2 regions of the Synechococcus sp. CS-1333 genome follow, and region 2 is predicted to be linked to the other one. Evidence: predicted binding sites of a transcription regulator. Region 2 holds the regulator's gene; the other holds the start of a gene.

Region 1 (11,415 bases), on a different contig from region 2:
TCGCAGATGCGGTCGAACAGGCGCGAGCCCTCGGCGTCGTAGAGGAACCAGGCGGGCAGCTGGCGGGGGCTGCGCGACAGGCCCTCCACCACCAGCCGCCGCATGTCGGCGGCGACGGGATGGAGGTCGAGCAGGTCGACGGCGGCCGGCCCGCGCTGGAGGGCAGCGGAGGGGGCGCTCATCGGCCGTCCCGGGCGAGGCGCAGGCCGCCGGCCAGCCAGCGGCTCGCGGGCGGAAAGAAGTTGCGGTAGGTGAGGCGGCCGTGGCCCGGCGGTGTGAGGAAACTGCTGCCGCGCAGGACCATCTGGGAACTCATGAATTTGCCGTTGTATTCGCCCACCGCTCCGGCGGCGGGCCGGAAGCCCGGATACGGACGGTAGGGGCTGGACGTCCACTGCCACAGCACCCCCTGCAGGGCTTCCAGCTCGCCGCTGCCGCCCGCCTGGGGTGGCGTGGCGGCGGCCACTTCCCACTCCGCTTCGCTCGGCAGGCGGGCCTCGGCCCAGCGGGCATAGGCGTCGGCTTCGAACCAGCTGAGGTGCCGCACGGGCGCGGCCGGATGCAGGGGGCGCCGCCCCGCCAGCGTGAACTCCCACGACCAGCCCTCCGGGGCGCCGCTGCCGCGCCAGTAGCGGGGCGCCTGCCAGCCGCGCTGCTGACAGACCTGCCAGCCCTCGCTCATCCACAGCTCCGGCCGCCGGTAGCCGCCTGCGGCGATGAAGGCGGCGTACTCCCCGTTCGACACCAGCCGGGGGGCCAGCGCGAAGGGTTCGAGCCACTGGCGGTGACGGGGGCTTTCGTTGTCGAAATGGAAGGCGCCGGACGGGCCCTCGGGGCCGGCGCCAGCCTCGGCGTGACCGATCTCCACCAGCCCTCCCGGCCAGTGCAGCCAGGCGGACGCGGGCGGGTTGGGGGTGCTGGCGGGGGCGGCGTCGGCGGCGGCCACCAGCGTTTCGTAGGTGGCTTCGGCACCCCGGCCCGAGGGCTCCACCGCCGGCTCCAGCGGGTTGCGGCTGAAGCCGTCGAGCAGATCCATCAGCAACAGCTCCTGGTGCTGCTGCTCGTGCTGCAGACCCAGCTCCAGCAGCTCCCACAGCGGCGCCGCCGCCGTGGCGGGCCCGGCGCTCAGCCGCTCCACCAGGGCCTCCAGCCCCGCATCGACCCGCCGCCGCCAGGCGAGCACCGCCGCCAGGGGTGGCCGGCTCAGCAGTCCCCGCTGCGGCCGGGGGTGGCGCGCCCCGATCGCGTCGTAATAGGAATTGAACAGGAAGCTCCAGCGGCTCTCCGCCGGCTCATGACCCGGCAGGTGGGGCGTGAGCAGGAAGGTGTCGAAGAACCAGGTGGTGTGCCCCAGGTGCCACTTGGGCGGGCTGGCGTCCGCCATGCCCTGCAGGCACAGATCTTCCGGCTCCAGCTCAGCGATCAGCGCCTCGCTGTGGGCGCGCACGGCATGAAGCCGCCGCAGCAGGGCCTCGGTGGGGGCGGCGGAGGCCATGGCCAGAGGGCTGCTCGCCTGAGGCTAGAAGGAATCGGCCGTCAGGGCTGCCGCCCCTACGATCATCGCCAGAGCGATTTCTTCTCCCACAGGCGCGATGGGCAGCACCGCCGGTTCGATCAGCAGCGGCAGGGCCATGGCCGTCGCCCGGGCGGGAACCACCCAGGGCTTCGTCGGTGCGGTGGGCAACACCCCGCTGATCCGGCTGGGGCTGCTCAGCGAGCTCACCGGCTGCGAGATCCTCGGCAAGGCCGAGTTCATGAACCCCGGCGGATCGGTGAAAGACCGCGCTGCCCTGGGCATCCTGCTGGAGGCGGAAGCCAGCGGCGCCCTCGACCCGGGCGGCACCGTGGTGGAGGGCACCGCCGGCAACACCGGCATCGGCCTCACCCACCTCTGCAATGCCCGCGGCTACAAGGCTCTGATCGTCATCCCGGACACCCAGTCGGCCGAGAAGATCGGCCTGCTGCGCAGCCTCGGCGCCGAGGTGCGCACGGTGCCGGCGGTGCCGTACCGCGATCCCAACAACTACGTGAAGCTCTCGGGACGCATCGCCGCCGAAACGCCCGGTGCCGTCTGGGCCAATCAGTTCGACAACCTGGCCAACCGCCGCGCCCACTACGCCAGCACCGGTCCGGAGATCTGGGAGCAGACGGGCGGCCGCATCGACGCCTGGGTGTCGGCCACGGGCACCGGCGGCACCTATGCCGGCGTGGCCCTCTTCCTCAAGGAGCGCTCCTCCCAGGTGCGCTGCGTGCTGGCCGATCCCCACGGCAGTGCCCTCTACAGCTGGGCCACCGCCGGGGCGCTGCAGGCCGAGGGCACCTCCATCACCGAAGGGATCGGCAACAGCCGCGTCACCGCCAATCTGGAGGGCGCCCCGATCGATGACGCCGTGCGCATCGACGACCAGGCCGCGCTCGACACCATCTACCAGCTGCTCTGGCGCGAAGGTCTGTTCATGGGCGGCTCGGTGGGCATCAACGTGGCCGCGGCGGTAGAGACCGCCCGGCGCCTCGGTCCGGGCCACACGATCGTGACCGTGCTCTGCGACGGCGGCGACCGCTACCGCTCCCGCCTCTACGACGCCGACTGGCTGGCCGGCCGCGGCCTGCGCCAGCCCGAACGGGGCTTGCTGGATGGCATTACGCAGGACCGGCCCACCCATGGCTGACCAGCCCGGTGCGGCCGCCGGTGCGGTGATCGCCGATCGCTACCGCCTGGAGATGGAGGTGGCCAGCGGTCCTCAGGGGGTGCTGTGGCGCGCCAGTGATCTGCTGGCCGGCGAGGCGCCCGTGGCCCTGCGGCAGCTGGGGCCCGGCTTCGATCAGGCCGGGGCGCGGGCGGGCTGGAGCCGCCTGCAGGCCCTGCTCCACCCCCAGGTGCCCCGCTTCGGGGAAACGATCCAGCGGGACGGCCAGCTCTGGCTGGTGCGCGAGTGGCAGGACGGGCGCACCTACCAGGAGCTGCTGGAGGCGCGGCGGGGTCGCCAGCTGGTGTTCGGCCCCGGCGAGGTGCTGCTGCTGCTGCGCCAGCTGCTGCCGGTGCTGGCGGTGCTGCACGGCCAGGAGATCTGCCATGGCGATCTCACCCCCGCCAACCTGCTGCGCCGTGACCGCGACGGTCTGCCGGTACTGCTCGACATCGGGTGGACCGGCCCCGGCCAGGCCGCCGCCGGCGCCACCCCGGGCTATGCGCCGCCGGAGCAGGTGGCCGGCGCTCCGCTGCTGCCCTGGATGGACCTGCACGGCCTGGGGGTGGTGGCGTTGGTGCTGCTCAGCGGTGAGGATCCCGCCGCCCTGCTCGATCCGGTGAGCCTGGCCTGGCGCTGGCCCGACGGCCTCAGCCTCGACCCCCCGTTCCGCGCCGCCCTGGAGCGGCTGATCAGTGCCGATCCCACCGCCCGCTTTGCCAGCACGCCGCAGGCCCTCGTTGCCTTCCAGGCGCTGCCGATGCCGGAAAGCACGGGCCCTGTGGCCCGCGCCGATCGCACCCTGATGCTCGTGCCCCCCGCCGCCGTTTCGCCGGGACTGGCCGGCAGCGACGCTGCCGATCCTGCGCCTGCCGAGCAGGCCGCTGCCTCCACCACCAACTCTGCGGCCGCCCCCCTCACGGCCGCGCCGGCCACTGCGGCTGCAGCACCGGCTCCCGAGCCCCGGGTCGTGGAGCGGCGGCCACCGCCACCGCCCATGCCGCCGCTCAGCCGGCAGCAGCAGAAGGAGGAGGCGGTGGAAGGGCGGCTCTTGCCGGTGGTGGTGGCCCTGGTGGTGTCGGCTGTGGTGGGCATCACCGCGGGCTGGTGGCTGCTGGGCCGCAGTGATGCCCCCGCCAATCGCCCGGCTGAACAGCCCCGCGAGCTCACCGCCAGCCTCCCCCCCGGTGAGGTCGACCAGCGCCAGCAGTTGCTGAACCGCCTGCGGGCGCTGCAGATCAACCGCAGCTGGTTCCTGCGGTTGGTGGACGCCAACCTGCTGGCCCAGTTCCCCGAGCGTGGCGGCCGTCTGCCCAACGACTCGATCGAGGACGCCCCCCTGCGCAAGGTGTGGAACGCCCTGGCGGAGGAATGGCTGGCCCGGGTGGAGCAGCTGCCGCCGCCGCTCCGCCGCAGGTTGGGCTCTTTTTCCACCGCCGACTGGGAGGCCCGCCAGCGTCAGCTCGCCGCCCAGGGGGTGAGTCCGCCGGTGCTGCGCCAGCTGATTTCCGGCAATGCCCAGGCGTTGCTGCCCGGCCGCGCCGGCGCCGACATCCCCGCCGAGCCCTTCCGCCAGCTCTGGTATGCCGCCGGCGAGCAGACGCTGGAAACCCTGCAGATCGAACCGATCCAGGCCACAGCGGGCGAGGTGAAGGCCCTCTCCGCTTCGCTCGGCGCCGGTGGGGCGCGGTTGTTCCCGATCCGGCTGCCGGCGGGGTACCGGCTGGTGCTCGGTGTCAACGGCTCGCCGTTGATGCAGATGAGCGTCTACAACGCTGCCGGCAGCCTGCTGGAGCCGAAGGGCCCGCTGCGGGTGGTGACCCTGCCGCCGGTGCCGGGCACCGAAGTGCAGCTGCTGGTCACCAACGACGGTGTGGCCCCGGCGATGATCACCCTGTCGTTGCGCGCCGATGCGCCGCCGCCGGAGCCGCCCCAGCCGCCGCCCACCGACCCCGGCGACACCACGTCGCCGCCGCCCGCTGAGCCGGTGACGCCACCCGCCATCCCAACCCAGCCCCCTGTGGCGCCCTCCGCACCCACGGCGCCGCCGCCCGTGACGCCTGACACGCCTGCTTCGCCGTGAGTGCAGCCGCCCCACCCGTCGCGGTCGCCCTGCTCTCCGGCGGCCTCGATTCGGCCACCGCTGCGGCCCTGGCGATCGAAGCGGGCTACCACGTGATCGGCCTCTCGCTCGACTACGGCCAGCGTCACCGTCAGGAGCTGGCCGCGGCCGCCGCCCTGGCGACCGACCTGGCCCTGGCGGAGCACCACACCCTGGCGGTGAACCTGGCGGCCTGGGGCGGCTCAGCCCTCACCGATGCCGCCATGGCGCTGCCGGTGGCCGGTGTGGAGGAGGGGGTGATCCCCACAACCTACGTGCCGGGCCGCAACACCGTGTTCATCGCCCTCGGCCTGAGCCTGGCTGAAGCGCGCGGGGCCGAGCGGCTGGTGCTGGGGGTGAACGCCATCGACTACTCCGGCTATCCCGATTGCCGCCCCGATTACCTCGCCGCCTTCCAGCAGCTGGCTGATCTGGCCAGCAAGAGCGGCCGCGAGGGCCACGGCGCCCGGCTGTGGGCGCCCCTGGTGACCTGGAGCAAGACCCGGATCGTGCAGGAGGCGCTGCGTCTGGGCGTGCCGATCGCCCGCACCTGGAGTTGCTACGCCGGCGGCGCCCGGCCCTGCGGGCGCTGCGACAGCTGCCGCATCCGCGATGCCGCCCTGCGGGAGGCGGGCCGCCCGGACCTGGCCAGCGATGGAGGCGGCAGCTTGGGCGGGCCGTCGGCATGACGCCGGGTTCCGGGGCGCAGCCGCCGCTGCTGCGCCGCTCACTGCCGTGGCGCGACCCCTGGGAGGTGGCCCTTGCCCTGGCCGCTGCGGGCAGCGGCGATGGCCTCGCCTGGCTCGATGGCGATGGCAGTGCGCTGGGGCGTTGGGGCTTTCTGGGTGTGGCTCCGCTGGAGCAGGTGGTGTGCCGGGGGCTGCCGGGCGAGCCGGATGCCACCGATCCTTTTGCGGCCCTGGCGCGCCTGCGGGAACGGCCCGGCAGCTGGCTCGGCTGGCTCGCCTACGAGGCCGGGGCGTGGGTGGAGCCGGCCGCCCACTGGCGCTCGCCCGATACGGCCCTGCTCTGGGCAGGCCGCTACGACCCCGTGCTGCGCTTCGATCTGCAGGAGCGTCGTCTGGAGCTGGAAGGGGTGGATCCCGCCCGGCTGACGGCGATGGCGGAGCGGCTCGCGGCCCTGGTGCCGGCGGCCGACACGCCTGCTGGCTCAGCTGCTGACCCGGCTGAAGGCCCTGCGCCCGGCAGCGGGCCCGGTGTGGCCGCAGAACACTGGCACTGGCACACCGATCCCGCCACCTTCGCCCGCCAGGTGACGGACCTGCGCAGCTGGATCGCTGCCGGGGATCTGTTCCAGGCCAACCTCACCGCCTGCTGTGAGGCCAGCCTGGCCGCACCCCCCGATCCGCTGGCCCTGTACGGCCGGCTGCGCCGCTCCTGCCCGGCGCCCTTCGCCGGCCTCCTGGTGGCTGGCGACGAGGCGGTGCTCTCGGCGTCCCCGGAACGCTTTCTGCGGGTGAGCGCCACCGGCTGGGTGGAAACCCGGCCGATCAAGGGCACCCGCCCGCGCCATGGCGATCCGGAAGCCGATGCCGCCGCCGCCGCCGAGCTGATCACCAGCCCCAAGGACCGTGCCGAGAACGTGATGATCGTGGACCTGCTCCGCAACGACCTCGGCCGGGTGTGCGTGCCGGGCTCGATCCAGGTGCCCCAGCTGGTGGGGCTGGAAAGCTACCCGCAGGTGCACCACCTCACCTCGGTGGTGGAGGGGCAGCTGCGCGCCGATTGCAGCGTGGTGGAGCTGCTGCGCGCCTCCTGGCCGGGCGGCTCGATCAGCGGCGCCCCCAAGGTGCGTGCCTGCCAGCGCCTGAGCGAACGGGAGCCCGTGCCCCGCGGCCCCTACTGCGGCGCTCTGTTCCGCTTCGGCGCCGATGGCAGCTTCGACAGCAACATCCTGATCCGCAGCCTGATGCTGCGGGGGCGGCGCCTGCGCGCCCATGCCGGCTGCGGCATCGTGGCCGACTCCGACCCGGCGGCGGAGGCCGAGGAGCTGCTCTGGAAGCTGGGCCCGCTGCTGGCGGCCGTCGCGCCAGGCCCCGCAGCTGGAGGGTGCTGATGCAGGCGATCGCCTGGATCGAGCCCATCGGCGCTCCGGGGGCGGCGGGGCTCTGGGGAGCACCGGCCGAGCTGGCCCTGCCCCTGGCGGATCGGGGCCTGCAACTGGCCGACGGTCTGTTCGAAACCCTGCTGGTGGAAGCGGGGCAGCCGCTGCTGCTGAGCGCGCACCTGCAGCGCTGGTCGCAGAGTGCCGCCCTGTTGGGCATGGAGCCACCCCCCGGCGATGAGCGGGTGCGCGCCCTGCTGGCGGAGGCGGTGTCCCGCAGCGGCATCCACACCGGCGCGCTGCGCCTGAACTGGAGCCGCGGCTCGCCGGCGGTGGAGGCTGGCGCTGGTGGGGCGACGGGGCCGCGGGGTGTGGAGCTGCCGGCACCCGGTGCCCCATCACTGCAGCCCCGCTTCTGGCTGCAGCTCACGGCCGCGGCGCCGCAGTTCGACCCCGTGCCGGTGATTGTCAGCCGCAGGGAGCGGCGCAACGCCTCCAGCCTGCTGAGCCGCTGCAAAACCTTCGCCTACGGGCCCGCCATCGAGGCGCGGCGTGAGGCCCGGGCCGCCGGCGCCGCCGATGCCCTGCTGGAGAGCACGGCCGGCGGCCTCTGCTGCGCCACCACGGCCAACCTGCTGGTGCGGCGTGACGGCCAGTGGTTCACGCCGCCCCTGGCCAGCGGCTGCCTGCCGGGGGTGATGCGGGGCCGCGCCCTGGCGCTGGGCCTGGTCCGCGAAGGTCCGTGTCCCCTGGGCCCAGGCAGTGCCGTGCTGCTGATCAACAGCCTCGGGTGCCGTCCGGCCTTGAGTGTGAACGGGTCCCCGCTGCCGCTGGAGCCGGAGCCGGAAGCGTTCTGGCGCCGGCTGCTGGCAGCTGGGTGACCTTCGCCGCCGCCGGCCACCGCCGCCATGGGCGGCGAGCCTATGTTCTGAGGCTTCACGGTGCAGAGCTGGGTGATGGGGTTGGCGTCCGCACGGGCCTGGAGCGCAGCGGCAGCGTTGGTGGTGGCAGCTTTGGGACTGAGCGCCTGCCGCACGACTCCCGGCGAAACACCCGCTCAGCAGGCCAAGGTTGGTGATCTGCTGGTGCGGGCGGGCACGGCCAATGTGACCCTGGCCAAGGCCTTCGTGCCAGGCCAGCCCAACGGCCTGTACAAAGGCGTGGTGCGCGTGCAGACGGAGGGTCAGCCCGACAGCAGCGCCAGGCTGTATCAGGTCAATGCGGTCTGCAGCATCGAGAACGAGCCCAACTGGCCGACGTATGACAACCTCTACGGCAATGAACTGAAAGATCTCGTCGACGCCGGAAAGTTCTCCACCGCTACGCGTTGGCAGATTCTTTATTATTTTGATGGTGGTGTTGACAGCACGGGCGTGCTCTCGCATCAAGCCTGGACCGACCGCCTCAAGGACAATCTCTGCCGCCGCGGCACCTTCAACGACAGCACGGCGCGGCCAGCGACATAACGGATCGGCTCTGCAGATCCTGCCGCCGCTGTGTGCTGTGCTGCTGCGGCATGCACGCCTGTGTTGCCGCAGCCAAGCTGGGTGGGTCTGGTAGCCGATGACACTTCCGCGAATCCACCTGTGGATTTCGATAGAGATGAAACCACGCCTCGTTTGCGATGCCAAAAACGCTGTTCAAGGTTGATCTCACCAAGCCGATGGATCAACAGGACATGCCGGGCCACAACCGCTGGCATCCCGATATCCCCGCCGTCGTTTCTGTCAACCCTGGTGAGGTCTTCCGGATCGAATGCAAGGACTGGACGGATGGCCAGATCAAGGACAATGACGACCCCCAGGATATCGCTGATGTGAACCTGGAAGTGGTGCACGTGCTCAGCGGCCCGATCTGGGTGAATGGAGCTCAACCTGGCGATATTCTTGTGGTTGACATCCTTGATGTGGGTGCGCTGCAGGGAGATGAGTGGGGCTTCACCGGGATTTTTGCCAAAGAGAATGGCGGCGGCTTCCTCACCGATCACTTCCCCAAGGCAGCCAAAGCGATCTGGGATTTCGAAGGCATCTACACCTCATCGCGCCATATCCCCGGTGTGCGTTTCGCCGGCATCACCCACCCCGGCCTGATCGGTTGTGCGCCCTCCCACGAGCTGCTGCGGGAATGGAACCGCCGCGAAACCGAGCTGGTGAACACGGCCCCGGATCGGCGCACCTATGGCGCCGGCCTCTCCGGCAGCGAGCCCGTGCTGGCGGCCCTGCCCAACCCCAACAGCGCCATCCTCGGCACGCTGCCCAGCGCCGATTTCGAGCGTGTGGCCAATGAAGCGGCCCGCACCGTGCCGCCCCGTGAGCACGGAGGCAACTGCGACATCAAGAACCTCACCAAGGGCACGCGCATCTACTTCCCCGTGTATGTGGAAGGCGCAAAGCTCTCGATGGGCGATATCCACTTCTCCCAGGGCGATGGGGAAATCTCCTTCTGTGGCGCGATTGAAATGTCGGGCTACCTGGATCTGCATGTGGAGATCATCAAAGGTGGCGTCGAAAAGTATGGGATGGTCAATCCCATGTTCAAGACCAGCCCGGTGGAGCCCCACTTCACCGACTATCTGGTGTTCGAAGGCATCTCCGTGGATGAATTCGAAGGCAAGCAGCACTACATGGACGTGCACATCGCCTACCGACGCGCCTGCCTGAACGCCATTGAGTATCTCAAGCGCTTTGGCTACACCGGTGAGCAGGCCTACCTGCTGCTGAGCTGTGCGCCCGTGGAGGGCCGGATCAGCGGCATCGTGGACATTCCCAATGCCTGCTGCACGCTGGCGATTCCCACCTCCATCTTCGACCAGGACATTCTTCCCTGCTGATGGCCCGCAAGGGGCCACCGCCGCCTTTGCCTCGGCAAGGTGGGCGTTCGGTGGCTCCACGCCATGGATCCCTCCCTCTCTGCTGGCCGCCGCCTCCCCTGTCGCTGTCGGCTCCAACTCCCATCAGCGCAGCAGGGTTGTGGCGGGAATCACTCGGTTCTTTGAAAACGACCCGCCAGCTGGTCCTCCCTGTTTCCCCTCTTCTCCATGCCTGTCTACGAATTCAGCTGCGCTTCAGGCTGCGACAACTACGAGGTGTGGCGCAGCATCGACGCCCGCCAGAATGATACGGACTGTCCGAGTTGTGGCAATCCCGGTAACAGAGTGTTCAGCCCGCCCATGACACTGTCCGGTGGCTTCCGCCTCAAGCAGGAAGCCAGTGAGCCCCGGCTGGTCCGCAAGGAAGTGCGCGAAGAAAGCGCCAAGCCCCGGCTCAGGGAAAGTGCGGCCCGCCCCTGGATGGTCACCCGCGGCTGCTGAGCCGCGGGCAGCAGTCAGGAGGCAGGAGTCACAGGAGTCAGCAGGCAGAAAGAGAAAGCCTGCAGCCCGTGCAGCTCGCACCATGGTCGTTCGTGGCCTCCAAATCTGGCGGCTGAGACCACCGCATGCAAGGAGCTGATAGGAAAGAAGCTGGCACGTAAACGGGTTGCACGTAAACGGCTGGCATCCAAACAGCTCCACGGGAGACTTGACACCTGTGATTACACAGTTGACCCCAAAGATGTGTCATCCATGCTGCATCGCGTTGCATTCGGATGGCCGTATCCAACAGGCCGGATGCAACAAACAACCTTTATGCAAGAGGGCGCTCCCTTGCAGTGCCCTCACACCGTGAGGAATTCCTGGACCACATCATCGGAGAGGCTCTCGGTGGGGCCACTTGAAACGATGCCGCCGCGTTGCATGGCGTAGTAGTAGTTGGATTGGCGCACGAAGTGAAGGTGCTGCTCCACCAGCAGCACGCTGATTCCGGTTTCCTTCATGATCCGTTTCACCGCCACTTCGATGTCGTGGATAATGGAGGGCTGAATGCCTTCGGTGGGTTCATCCAGCAGCAGCAATTTCGGCTTGCCCAGCAGAGCGCGAGCGATGGCCAGCTGTTGCTGTTGTCCGCCGCTGAGATCACCGCCTTTGCGGGACAAAAACTTCTCGAGAATTGGAAACAGATCGAACACGATCGGGTCGATGTGGCGGTTCTTCGCCATGCCACCCGGGAGCGCTTCCATTCCCAGCAGAAGGTTTTCCTTCACCGTCACCTGCGGAATGATGTCACGCCCCTGGGACACATAGCCGATGCCGGAGCGGGCCCGTTGGTAGGGGGGCTGATCGCTCAGGGCCTGGTCGTCGTACTGGACGCTGCCGGAGCGTTGTTTGAGCAGACCGATGATCGTTTTGAGGAACGTGGTTTTGCCCACGCCGTTGCGACCGATCAGGCACACCATCTGCCCTTTAGGGATGGAGAGATCCACATTGCGAAGAATGTGGCTTTCGCCGTAGTAAACGTTGAGGTTGGAGACGGAAAGGAGGTTCTCGGTTGTCATGTCAGCTGTGGGTTGGTGTCTGGCAAGTGGTGGAAACCGCTTATTCCTCGGCTGGGCCCAGGTAAACCTCAATCACGCGGGGATCTTTCTTCACATCCTCCAGCAGGCCCTGGGTGAGCAGTTGCCCCTGGTGCAGCACGGTGACGGGGGCATTGAGGTCCCGGATGAATTCCATGTCGTGTTCGATCACC
Region 2 (11,415 bases):
GCTGGAGCAGCACCGCCCCCAGCTATTTGCCGCGATCCGCGCCCGCATGCGGGAAGGGCGCTGGGAACCGCTCAATGGCCCGTGGGTGGAAACCGATGCCGTGCTGATCGGCACCGCGTCGCTGCTGCGCCAGTTCGAGGAAGGCCAGGAGTACAGCCGCGCCACCTTCCCGGAGTGGGAGCACCCGATCGCCTGGCTGCCCGACAGCTTCGGCTTCGGCGCCGGTCTGCCGGTGGTGGCGGCGGCCACCGGGGTGCGCTGGTTCTGCACCCACAAGCTGGCCTGGAATGCCACGAATCCTTTCCCGCACCGGCTGTTCCGCTGGCGGGGGCGCTGCGGCGCCGAAGTGCTGGCGCTGATGACCGCCCCGATCGGCACCGGCGGCGAACCGGTGGCGATGGAGCGTTACCGCCTGGAGTGGCAGCGGGCCACCGGCCACGAGGAAGCTCTCTGGCTGCCGGGCGTGGGCGACCACGGCGGCGGCCCGACGGCGGAGATGTACGAGCAACTGGCGCTGTGGCAGCAGCAGCCCGCCGCTGCCCCGCAGGTGCATGGCGGCGTGCGCCCCTACCTGGCACGGCTGGAGCCCTGCCGCGCCCAGCTGCCTGTGTGGCGCGACGAGCTGTACCTGGAGCTGCACCGGGCCTGCCCCACAAGCCGGCCCGACCAGAAACGCCACAACCGCACCCTGGAACGGCTGCTGCGCGAAGCCGACCTGGCGGCGGCGCTGCTGTGGGCTGGTGCGGCCGGCCAGGCGGCGGCCGGCTCGGCCCGCGCCGGGTGGCGCACGCTGCTGTTTCAGCAGTTCCACGACATCCTGCCGGGAACGTCGGTGGCGGAGGTGTTCGAGCAGGCGGAGCCACAGTGGCGCCGGGCCCGCCGTGAGGCGCGGCAGCGCCGCGATCGCCTGCTGCTGGCCTGGCTGCAGCGAGGGGCGCCGGCGGCTGCGGCTTCGCCGGCCGGCCAGCCCTGGTGGGTGATGCGGCTGCAGCCCCTGCCGGCGGCGGCGCTGACGCTGCGGCTGCCGGCGGGCTGCTGGACACTCGCGCAGCGGCCCCTGCCCCAGCAGGTGGCACCGGGAGGCGGCTGCTGGGTGCAGGTGCCGCCTGCGGCCGGGCTCACACCCCTGGCCCTGGAGCGCCGGCCGCTGCCGGCAGTGGCGCCAGCCGCGCCGCCAGAGGAGGTGCAGGCGCCGGTGTGGAGCGCGTCGCTCGGGGAGGGGCGCTGGCGGATCGGCAACGGCCTGCTGACGGCCGAACTGGGAGCGGACGGGTTGGAGCAGCTCTGGGGCGCCGACGGGCAGCCCCAGCTGGCGGCACCGCTGCAGTGGCGCCGCTGGCGCGACAGGGGTGAGTTCTGGGATGCCTGGGATCTGGCGGCGGATCACCGCGACCACCCGCTGCCGCTGGCGTGGGAGCCGGCGCTGGAGCTGGTGGAGCAGGGGCCCCTGTGCGTACGTCTGGTGGCACGGGGGCAGTGCGGGGCCAGTCCGTTGCGGTTGGATCTGCGCCTGCTGGCGGGCAGCCCCTGGCTGGAGCTGGTGCTGCGGGTGCACTGGCGCCAGCGCCATGAGCTGCTGCAGCTGGAGGTGCCGCTGCAACAGCGGGCCTGCCGCTGGGCGGCGGACACCGCGGCGGGCGTGCTGGAGCGTCCCGCGGTGCCTTGCACCGCCCGCGAGCAGGCCCGCTGGGAGGTGCCGGCGATCGCCTGGACCTGCAGCCAGGCGGAGCGCGGCGGCCTGGCGCTGCTGCTGGATGGGCCGCAGGGTGTGTCGGGCACGGCGGAGCGCCTTGGCGTATCGCTGCTCCGCGGCCCCACCTGGCCCGATCCCGGCGCCGACAACGGCCTGCAGCGCCTGCGGCTCGCGCTGATGCCCTGCGCGGATGGGTGGCGTCAGGCGGCGGTTCCGGCGGCGGCCCGCGCGTTTCGCGCCCCCACCTGGTGCCATCCGGCGGCCGAGCCAGCCACGCCACCACCAGCGGCGCTCGCCCTGGGCTCGGCCCAGCTCGACCCGGTGGTGATTGCGCCGGATCCGGAGCCGGGCGTGGTGCGGCTCACGGTGCAGAACCTCTCGCCCTGCCGGCAGCCGCTCGGTTTGTCAGCGGGGTGGCAGGTGATCGGGCCGGTGGAGGGTGGCGCTCAGGCGCGGATGGATGGAGTCGTGGAGGGCCGGCCGGCAGAACCGCTGCTGAGGCCCTGGGAGCTGCGCCAGCTGCGGGTGCGGCGGTTGGCGCGCGCTCAGGATCAGTCGTCGTGATCGTCGAAGGGATCGGTGAGGCCCTTGGACGGCGGGCCGAAGGCGAGGTAGACCCCGAAGCCGGTGAGGGCGAGCAGCGCCACCAGCACGGTGATCGCGATCGACAGGGCGGGGGAGGAGGTTTCGGTCAAGGAAGGGGCGGCTGCTGGGGGTGGCGGAGGTGGATCACAACTCTCGACAGTGACCGCGCCGGTCTCCGCCTCGACCCTTACAGTAACGATCCCCACCCATGTGTCCGAGAGGCTCACCCGCCATGGCGCAACGCACCCCACTGGGAAATCTGCTCCGCCCGCTCAACTCCGAGTACGGCAAGGTGGTGCCCGGTTGGGGCACCACGCCGGTGATGGGCATCTTCATGGTGCTGTTCCTGGTGTTCCTGCTCGTGATCCTGCAGCTGTACAACAAGTCGCTGCTGCTCGACGGCATCACCGTGAACTGGAACGGCCTCGGCTGATCTGCCTCTGAATCCTCCGGCCTAAGAGTCTGGCGGCACAGGCTGCCGGGCCTGCCGCTTTGCCGCCTGTTTTCGCCTCAGTTCCTGACCCAGGCTCCGCTGCATGAACATCTTCGGGATCGGGCTGCCGGAAATGGCGGTCATCGCGGCCATTGGCCTGCTGGTGTTCGGCCCGAAGCGGTTGCCCGAGCTGGGGCGCACCCTGGGGCGCACGCTCAAGGGCTTCCAGTCGGCCTCCAGCAACTTCGAGCAGGAGTTCCGCAAGGCGATCGACTCCGAAGCCGACACGGTGGTGACCGCCACCAGCGTGGCGATCAACGAGGCTCCCGCCCCCGCCGCTGAGACTGTTGCACCTGCACAGGCCACCACCACTGCTTCTCCTGTTCCAGCAGCCAGCTCCGCCGCAGCGGCTGAACCCCCTGCTGCCAGCGAACCGCCTGCGGCGGCCGCCTGAGTTCAACGCTTCGCTTCTGCCACTCTGCTTCCGCCGCTACGTTTTCCGCCGCTTCGTTCCGCCACGGCCATGACCGCCTCTTCCACGCCGGGCGGTGAGGCCCGCACGGGCGACCTTCAGCTGGTGGTGGGCCTGGGCAATCCCGGCGACAAGTACGCCCGCACGCGCCACAACGTGGGCTTCATGGCCCTGGAGCGGCTGGCGGCGCGCGAGCGGGTGAGCTTCCGCGCCAATGCGCGCCTGCAGGGCCTGCTGGCGGATGTGGGCCAGGGGGCCCAGCGCCTGCGGCTGCTGATGCCCACCACCTACATGAACGAGAGCGGCCGGTCGATCCGTGCCACGCTCGACTGGTTCGGCCTGCGTCCTGACCAGATGCTTGTGCTCGTCGATGACATGGACCTGCCGCTGGGTCGCCTGCGGCTGCGCCTGGCCGGCAGTGCCGGCGGCCACAACGGCCTGCGCAGCACGATCAGCCATCTCGGCAGCCAGGAGTTTCCCCGGCTGCGCATCGGCATCAGCGCCCCGGCCGATGACCCGGTCACGCGCAAGGCCCGCACGATTTCCCATGTGCTGGGCCGCTTCGAGCCCAGCGAGCAGGCCTGCGTGGAGGCGGTGCTCGACGAGGTGCTGGCGGGGCTGGGGGTGATCCAGCGGCTGGGCTATGAACGGGCCGGTAATCGTCTGAACAGTTTTCAGCCCGCAGCGGCCTGAGGCTGAGCCGGGTACCTCCGCCCGGCTGATGTTGATGGTTTCGCCTCCGCCTCCTGTCTGACTCCGTGCGTTTCCTTCCTCCGTGAGCCGTCTTCCCGCCACCACCGCCCAGCTGCGGGTGCTGCACCAGAGCTTCACCCAGAAGCTGCTGGAGGGCGAGGTGGTGGCCGGCGGCTTCGCCTGGACCTTCCGCTGGGCGTTCGATCGCGGTGAGCTGACGGTGGAGCCCTCGCTGGGTCGTGCCCTGATCCAGGACGCACTGCTGCGGTTTCTGCTCAAGGCCGACTACCAGCTGGAGCCCGGCGGTGACTACGCCTTCACGGTGCGGGCGCGCTTCTAGAAGGCGGCTGGCGGCAGGGATGGGGGCCGCGACAGCGGATGGCCGAGGTGGCGTTCGAGCAGCAGCTGGGCGACGACATCGTCCCAGGGGCCGGGCGGCTGGCGCAGGCCTTCGGGCAACAGGCGCCGCCAGCCGCGTGGCGGGAACAGCTGCCAGAAGCGCCGCCGTGCCTCAAGGGTGGTGCGGCGCTCATCCACCAGCTGCAGGGGCAGCAGCGGCGCCAGGCGCTGGCTCCAGTGGCGGCTGCCGGTGCCGTCGCCGAGCACCACGCCGGCCACGGCGCCTTCGGCCTGCCAGGCGCGCAGCTGCGCCAGGGCCTGCTCCGGCTCCAGGATCAGGGCGGCCAGCACCTGCTGCCGCGCCGGGTCGCAGCGCACCAGGCCGCACTTGCAGCGGCCCGGATCGAGCGCGGCGAGGGGACCATGGGCGGGAAGCGGCAGGGGCTCCGGTGGTGACGCGGCGGCCGCCGGCGTGGGGCTCATGAGGGGCGCTTCGGCGGGGAGGGGGGCGTGGGGCCGCCATCGAGGCGGCGAATCTCCAGCACCACCGGATCGGGCGTTTCGGCCTCGCGCACGGCCACGGCCTCCAGGCTCACGGCCTGCCCGGCCGGCCGCTCACTCAGCTCCCGCCCCAGCTGGTTGAAGCTGGCCACATCGAACTGCACCCCATCCACCAGCGACCCCTGCCGCTGCGCCTTGGCGAAGGAGGCGGCCAGCAGCAGGTTGAGCCGGTTGCGCACCTGCTCGGGCGAGATCTCGTTGCCTTCCAGCCGCGTGGTGGCCATCACCTCGCCCTGGCGGATCACCTGCTTGTTGGGCCGCAGGTCGGGGAAGCCGAGCACCTGCTGCTCGCCGCGCAGCACATTGGCGGCCGAGAGGATGCTCACCACCCAGTTGCCACCTTTCTGGATCAGGGCCTCCAGCTTGGCGATGTCTTCACGGGGCACCAGCAGGATCGGCCGGTTCACCGGTTCCCCCGGCAGCACCCGCTGAAAGGCCGACTGGTTGGCCTGGCGCAGCAGGGCATCGATGGCGGCACGGGCCTGGCCCGGCTGCTTGACGCTCACCTTGGCGGTGGCCAGCGGCTGGCCGCTGCTGATCACCACATCGCCGCGGCGCAGGGCGATCAGCTTGGTTTCCAGATCTTTGAGTTCGGCCTGGCCGGAGGCGATCTGCCCCTTCACGCGGGCCAGCTCCGCTTCGGTGCGGCGGATGTCCTGATCGCGGGCGCGGATGTCGCTGTTGAGCCGATCGCGCTGGCGCAGCAACTGCTGCTGCTGGTTCTGCAGCGGCTGCAGCTCACGCCGCAGGCGGCCCGCCTGCTGCTCCACCGCCACCAGCTGGCGGCGGGCCTGCTGGCGGCCCCGTTCGGCCCGGCCCACGGCCTGCTGGGCGTCGCGCTGGGCCGAGAGGCTGCGCTTCAGGGCGGCATCGCTGCGTTGGACGGCGTCGCGGCTGTCCCGCAGCTTCTGCTCGAGGCTGTCGAGCTCGAACAGGCCGGTGCGCAGCCGCTGGCTCACGGCCAGCATCAGGCCGAGCGAGACGGCACTGATCAGGCTGCCGGTGAGCACCGTGATCAGCACCGCGGTGTTGCGCGGGCGGAGGTTGAAGAGGCTGAGCCGGGCCTTGCCGACGCGGCTGCCGAGCCGATCGCCGAGGGTGGCGAGCACCCCCCCGAGGGTCAGCAGGGCCAGGATCAGCAGCCAGCCGGACACGATTCAGGGCGAGGGGGTCCAGTATCGGCCGCGGGCCTTCAGCTGAAGCGTTTGGCCAGCGCCACCGGATCGAACACGGTGATCTTCTTGCGATCCACCTGCACGAGGCCGGCCTGACGCAGGTCGCCGAGCAGGCGGGTGATGGTGACGCGGGTGGAGCCGATCGCTTCGGCGATCGCCTGGTGCGACAGGCGCAGATCGATGGTGATGCCCTCGGCGCCGGGGACACCGAAATCGCGGCAGAGCACCAGCAGGAAGCTCACCAGCCGCGAGGACATGTCCCGGTGGGTGAGGGTCTCGATCATGGTCTCCGTCTGCAGGATGCGGGAGGAGAGGCCTTGCAGCAGCAGCAGGCCCACGCTGGCGTCCTGCTCGATGGCGCGCCGCACGGAACTGGCCGGGGCGGCCACCAGCTCGACGCGGGTGAAGGCGACGGCGTGATAGAAGCGATCCGAGCGCTGGCCGGTGAGCAGGGAGAGCACGCCGAAGAGGCTGTTCTCGCGCAGCAGGGCCACGGTGATCTCCTCACCCGACTCATAGACGCGGGACAGCCGCACGGCGCCACGGCGCAGCAGGTAGACGCGCTCGGCCGGGTCGCCGGGGAAAAAGATCGTTTTGCCGCGCTCCACCGTTTCGCTGGTGCAGCCGCTCAGCCCACGCATGACGTCCAGCAGGGTGCTGGAGCCACTGGCGGAGGAGGCCAAGCCGCTGGTGACGGGCGCGGGGGTGGTGCTGGTGCGGCTGAATCCGCGCATCGCGCCGACCATGACGGTTGGACAAGTGGTTGGAAGCTACGGATCGACTTCCGTGCTCCATGTAGCCGATCACACTAACTGGACGGTTCCCTGTGGACATCCGTCTGCAGAATCCCAGTGCCGACGGGATTTCCGCAAAGTAGTACAAGCGTATGCGCTAGGGGTGGTGTCCGATCCTTGATTCCGGGTCTGGCGCCGCTACATTCGGTTTCGCGAAGCCACCGGGGTGTTGATGACGGCCAGCCTGCTCAACCCCTCCATGTCCAGCGGTGGTGTGCCTTCTGGTGCTGGCCCTGCCGGTGGCCCCCGTTCCCACGCCCCGGGGCGCCCCCATGGCGCGGCAGCAGCGGCGCCCGTGGCCGCCGTGGCACCACGCCCGCTGGCCCTGGTGCCCCCGGCCCAGACCGAAGGCCTGCTGCAGGTGCACACGGCACCGTTTCGCGGCAGTTTCTCCGGCGTGTTCAGCCAGGCGTTGCGCAGCGCGGGGCTGGGCAGCCGGGTGCTGATCAGCCAGTTCCTCAAGGGCGGCGTGGACCAGGGGCTGGAGCGCAGCCTGTGGCTGTGCGGCCGGCTGCAGTGGCTGCGGCCCGCCATGCCCGCCTGCCTGACCGAACCGGCCGAGGCCGATGCGGAGCCCGAGGGGCCCGGTGCGGAGCAGCAGCAGGCGGTGCTGGAGGTGTGGGGCTACACGCGGCGCCAGCTGCTGGACGGGGCGGTGGATTTGATGGTGCTCGACGAGCTGGGTCTGGCGATCGCGCTGGGCTACCTGCCGGCGGCGGAGGTTGAGGCCACGTTGGAGCAACGTCCCGCCCATCTCGATGTGATCCTCACGGGGCCATCGATGCCGCCCGCGCTGCTGGCGATGGCCGACCAGGTGACCCAGCTCCGCCGCAACTGCTGACCCCATGCTCAAGTGCGACCGCTGGATCAACGAACAGGCCGCGGCGGGCATGCTCGAACCGTTCCAGGCCACGCTGGTGCGCCACCTCGATGCCGAGAACCGCACGGCGCCGGTGCTGAGCTACGGCTGCTCCTCCTACGGCTACGACCTGCGGCTCTCACCCAAGGAGTTCCTGATCTTCCGGCACGTGCCGGGCACGGTGATGAACCCGAAGCGGTTCAACCCGGCCAACCTGGAGCCGGCGCCGCTGCACCACGACGACGACGGTGACTACTTCATCCTGCCCGCCCATTCCTACGGCCTGGGTGTGGCGCTGGAGCTGATGCGGGTGCCGGCCAACATCACCGTGATCTGCCTGGGCAAGAGCACCTATGCGCGCCTCGGCATCATCGTGAACACCACGCCCGCTGAAGCCAGCTGGGAGGGCCACCTCACCCTGGAATTCAGCAACTCGTCGGGCGCCGATTGCCGCATCTACGCCAGCGAAGGCATCTGCCAGCTGCTGTTCTTCGAAGGCGAACCCTGCCAGACCACCTACAGCGACCGGGCTGGGAAGTATCAGCATCAGCCGGAGCGGGTGACGTTAGCGAAGGTTTGATTTTGGTTGAGGGGGGTGCGGAGTTGCGGAGCAGGGTGATGGGCTTGCGTTTGTTTTCTGTTTATGGGCATAGAAGCCGAGAGAGTTGATGCGATTTCATCGCTTCAAACGTGTGGTTCAAGAAGACTTCCCCTTAGAAGAGGCCACCAGGCTGTGTAACGTCCTGCACAGTAGTTATCTGACCCGCGAACCACAGTGGCTCATCTCAGCAGACTGACCAAAACCCCTGCAGCATCAGGCTTGAAGGATGCTTGGGGAAGCCTGGTCACTGTGGTTTGCAGAAAGGGAACGCCTATGGGGTGTGGTTTGCGGAACTGTCCAAGAACAAGTAAGGCTCCAGCACAAGCTCGTCTCGCTAAGCAACCGCCCAAAGCAGATCATGAAAGTCGTTGGAGGCATCCCTTCCATTGCAGCCAAAGAATCTGCACGCATCTATAGGCTTCCCCCCAATGAACGCGCCCTTGCTATTCACTGCTACCCACCTGGCAGGGCCGTTACATTTTCATTCTTTGCGAGAACTGAGACCAATCAGATTTCACTCCGAGTTTCTTTAGAAGGCCCCTTTAGCTCACAGACTAAAGACTTTCTTGTAACAGATGCATGGCAGCGATTTGAGCTCTCAATGAAGAATGATATTTCTCTTCAACCCCTCAAAGTCTTTTTGTCTAATGCGTCCTCAACTACAGTGCATTCAGATGTGGCTATTGCCTTCCCACAGTGTGAAGAAGGCCTGTTCGCAACAAGCCCAATACCGCCCGACGTAGAACTCCCAGTGGTAGTAGCCTCTGCTTCCGAGACTGGTTCAACACGTAGTGCGGATAGAGCATGGATTGACAAAGATAAGACTGGCATAGAGATTGACTCCAATTCTTCTACGGTAATTCTTGTTGCTAAACCAACTCCAACAACTGCCCAGATTCAAGATGATCAATTCTTGACTCTTTTTTCATTTTGGTGCTCCGAGTCAACCTCAGAGCTAAGTATTGGAATCTCTGGCAGTCACAACTGTGCATTTGTCATAAGAAAAAGAACTGCCGAGAATGTTGAATTCACGTGTACAAGCTACATCGCAGGATGTGATCTTTACTTTGTATGTGCTGTATTTGATCAAGGCACCGTCAGCCTCATTGTGAATGGTGCAATAGCGGCAAGGCTCCTGCTAAGCGAATCAATGGTATTTGAACGAATCTACCTTGGTTGCTCACATGGATGCCAGGTGGATTCATTCAGTGGCCATTTTATGCGCTTCATCATCTACGGCACCCCATTGCTATATCCAAGAATTCTTGAAATGTATTGCGAATGCTGCCCAGGCAATGTGAATTATACCTATGCGTACATGCTGGACTACTTTCGCTATGCTTTGACTGACGATAGTGAAATGGCAACATTGGATGCGTGCATGGCGGACGAGGGGTTTTCATTCTTTATTAGACAACTTCAATTTGCGATACCGGAAGTTTTTGAGCAGTTCCCTCCTCATGGCGAATTTCAGGAAGCTGATATTCGTGATTGGGTACTGGCCATAATCAAAAGGCCTGGTGTTCGTGCCTCAAGAGAATCATATTCGAAGATTAGACGAACGGATTTGAGGCTGGCCTATACCCTGCCAGGTGATGGCTCTGCTACGGATCTTGTAGAGAAACAGTACCGGATAGAGTTTAAGATATGGGGGCGCCACGGATATAAAGATGTTCCGTCTCAGCCGATGAAGTATATGACTGAAGATGAGCTTGTTGGCGCATCCATCATGATTGACAGACGAGCGACGCCTTCCATTTGTGACTTTGAAGATTATGTTCGCGCCAATCCTGATTACCAATGCATATCAATCAAAGAGATCCCTGTCATGGAGGCCAATCTACGATACTTCGTATCATTCCATCGTGATCTACGATACAGAATGCTGCGGATGATGATAAACATTTTATTGCCCATTCCCGGGCCCTCACTCAAGATAGCCTCTGATGTCTTGCCTGAAGCCAGTCGAGGCCGAGATGACGAAGATATATGAGCGGGTTGAGTACGTTATCGTTTTATAACGTTCTGCAAGTCATGTGATCGCTGTGCCAGTAGCAGATTCAGATGGTTAAGCCTAATTCTATACTGTTTCAATCTTTATTGTTTCACCTAGGGACTATGTCGAGCACCCTCTCTCCTCAGCAAGATGTGGAATAGACTCCAGAACCTGATCATATCGAATGAGCCTAGCATGCCCCTTGAGTGGACAGGCTACCACTAGCACTCTGCAGTCTCATCACAACCCTGCCTGCCACTCAGGGGCGGCGTTAGCCACAGCAAAGAGCGCCTTGAAGCTTCTCAGAATCACTACACTGTTAGTCAGTAGCACACCAGCTTGATCCGCAAGTGAGTACATCCTTTGGCACCACAGGACCAATCCCAGCTACGAGCTATCCGGTAGTGGGGATGGCACAAACGGGGCCTATTAATGCTTCACAGGCATCGCCGATTCGGATGGGTAGGTCTGTAGGCCGCCAGATACCTGGCAATTCTCTACGCATTCTTCAGATTGATTCGCATTCGTTCGAGCTTCATTCGATTTCGGACGCTATTGATTCAGCGTTCGACGCTATCTACAGAGATATTCTTCAGAATAGATCTGCTGACTGGGACCTTTTTACTCGAGCAGCCAGCGACTTTCTTGACTCCGATCCATCTCCAGCAGAGATGGATCAATTCTTTGAGGCAGCAGAGCCGATAAGCTTTTTTCTTGCAGAATACAGGAAGATCGATGCGGCTTGTGACTACTGGCTTGATATCCTTGGCGTAATCACGAATAGGGAACGGCAACTGAGTAGGCAATATCACAAAGGCTCTGGCTACTTCTTTTGGGCATGTTCATGGTTTAGTCGGGGAGATACTGATACTGGCTTGCTGATAATGAACAAAGCGCTCATAGAAGATAAGCGACAACAATGCTGTTCAAACGGGAATTGGCCCAACTCATCAGCGGCAATGGTTGTCACTCTTGATCAGAGTCTTAACCTTCTTCATCCAGCGAGTTGGTGGGTTGGCGAACAGGTACAAGAAATTGACGATGCACTTGACAGCGCCAACTTAAATCTTCGAACGAGTGACATTCGAAGCCGTCTGTTCCTTGGCTCGGATACAGATCTTATTTCGCTGCTCATCTATTCACACTCCTCTATCCTTCGCATAGAGCGCTTAAATCTTGATCACCATGATAGCAAGCTGCTTGGATCCTTGGCG

What was found. The regulator NtcA, encoded in region 2, controls nitrogen genes in cyanobacteria. The targets are predictions, from matches to a motif close to GTANCNNNNGNTAC.
Region 1: a site for NtcA is predicted at 8,410-8,423, ahead of fmdA (formamidase). Genes of this name have one in related genera too.

What each region holds. Positions count from the first base shown of each region.
Region 1 covers NZ_JAHLYO010000015.1:28,422-39,836, reverse strand. The annotation lists gene egtD (L-histidine N(alpha)-methyltransferase) at 1-182, opposite strand, end outside; gene egtB (ergothioneine biosynthesis protein EgtB) at 179-1,495, opposite strand; gene KQ303_RS06860 (cysteine synthase A) at 1,632-2,669, shown strand; gene KQ303_RS06855 (protein kinase domain-containing protein) at 2,662-4,770, shown strand; gene queC (7-cyano-7-deazaguanine synthase QueC) at 4,767-5,477, shown strand; gene KQ303_RS06845 (anthranilate synthase component I family protein) at 5,474-6,865, shown strand; gene KQ303_RS06840 (aminotransferase class IV) at 6,865-7,734, shown strand; gene KQ303_RS06835 (hypothetical protein) at 7,855-8,319, shown strand; gene fmdA (formamidase) at 8,478-9,683, shown strand; gene KQ303_RS06825 (FmdB family zinc ribbon protein) at 9,891-10,163, shown strand; gene urtE (urea ABC transporter ATP-binding subunit UrtE) at 10,508-11,224, opposite strand; gene urtD (urea ABC transporter ATP-binding protein UrtD) at 11,265-11,415, opposite strand, start outside.
Region 2 covers NZ_JAHLYO010000033.1:105,763-117,177, forward strand. The annotation lists gene KQ303_RS14665 (alpha-mannosidase) at 1-2,257, shown strand, start outside; gene psbN (photosystem II reaction center protein PsbN) at 2,245-2,388, opposite strand; gene psbH (photosystem II reaction center phosphoprotein PsbH) at 2,511-2,711, shown strand; gene KQ303_RS13560 (TatA/E family twin arginine-targeting protein translocase) at 2,815-3,165, shown strand; gene pth (aminoacyl-tRNA hydrolase) at 3,235-3,876, shown strand; gene KQ303_RS13570 (DUF3146 family protein) at 3,959-4,216, shown strand; gene KQ303_RS13575 (resolvase) at 4,213-4,698, opposite strand; gene KQ303_RS13580 (DUF3084 domain-containing protein) at 4,695-5,930, opposite strand; gene ntcA (global nitrogen regulator NtcA) at 5,969-6,697, opposite strand; gene KQ303_RS13590 (cob(I)yrinic acid a,c-diamide adenosyltransferase) at 6,918-7,586, shown strand; gene dcd (dCTP deaminase) at 7,591-8,184, shown strand; gene KQ303_RS13600 (hypothetical protein) at 8,432-10,198, shown strand; gene KQ303_RS13605 (hypothetical protein) at 10,552-11,415, shown strand, end outside.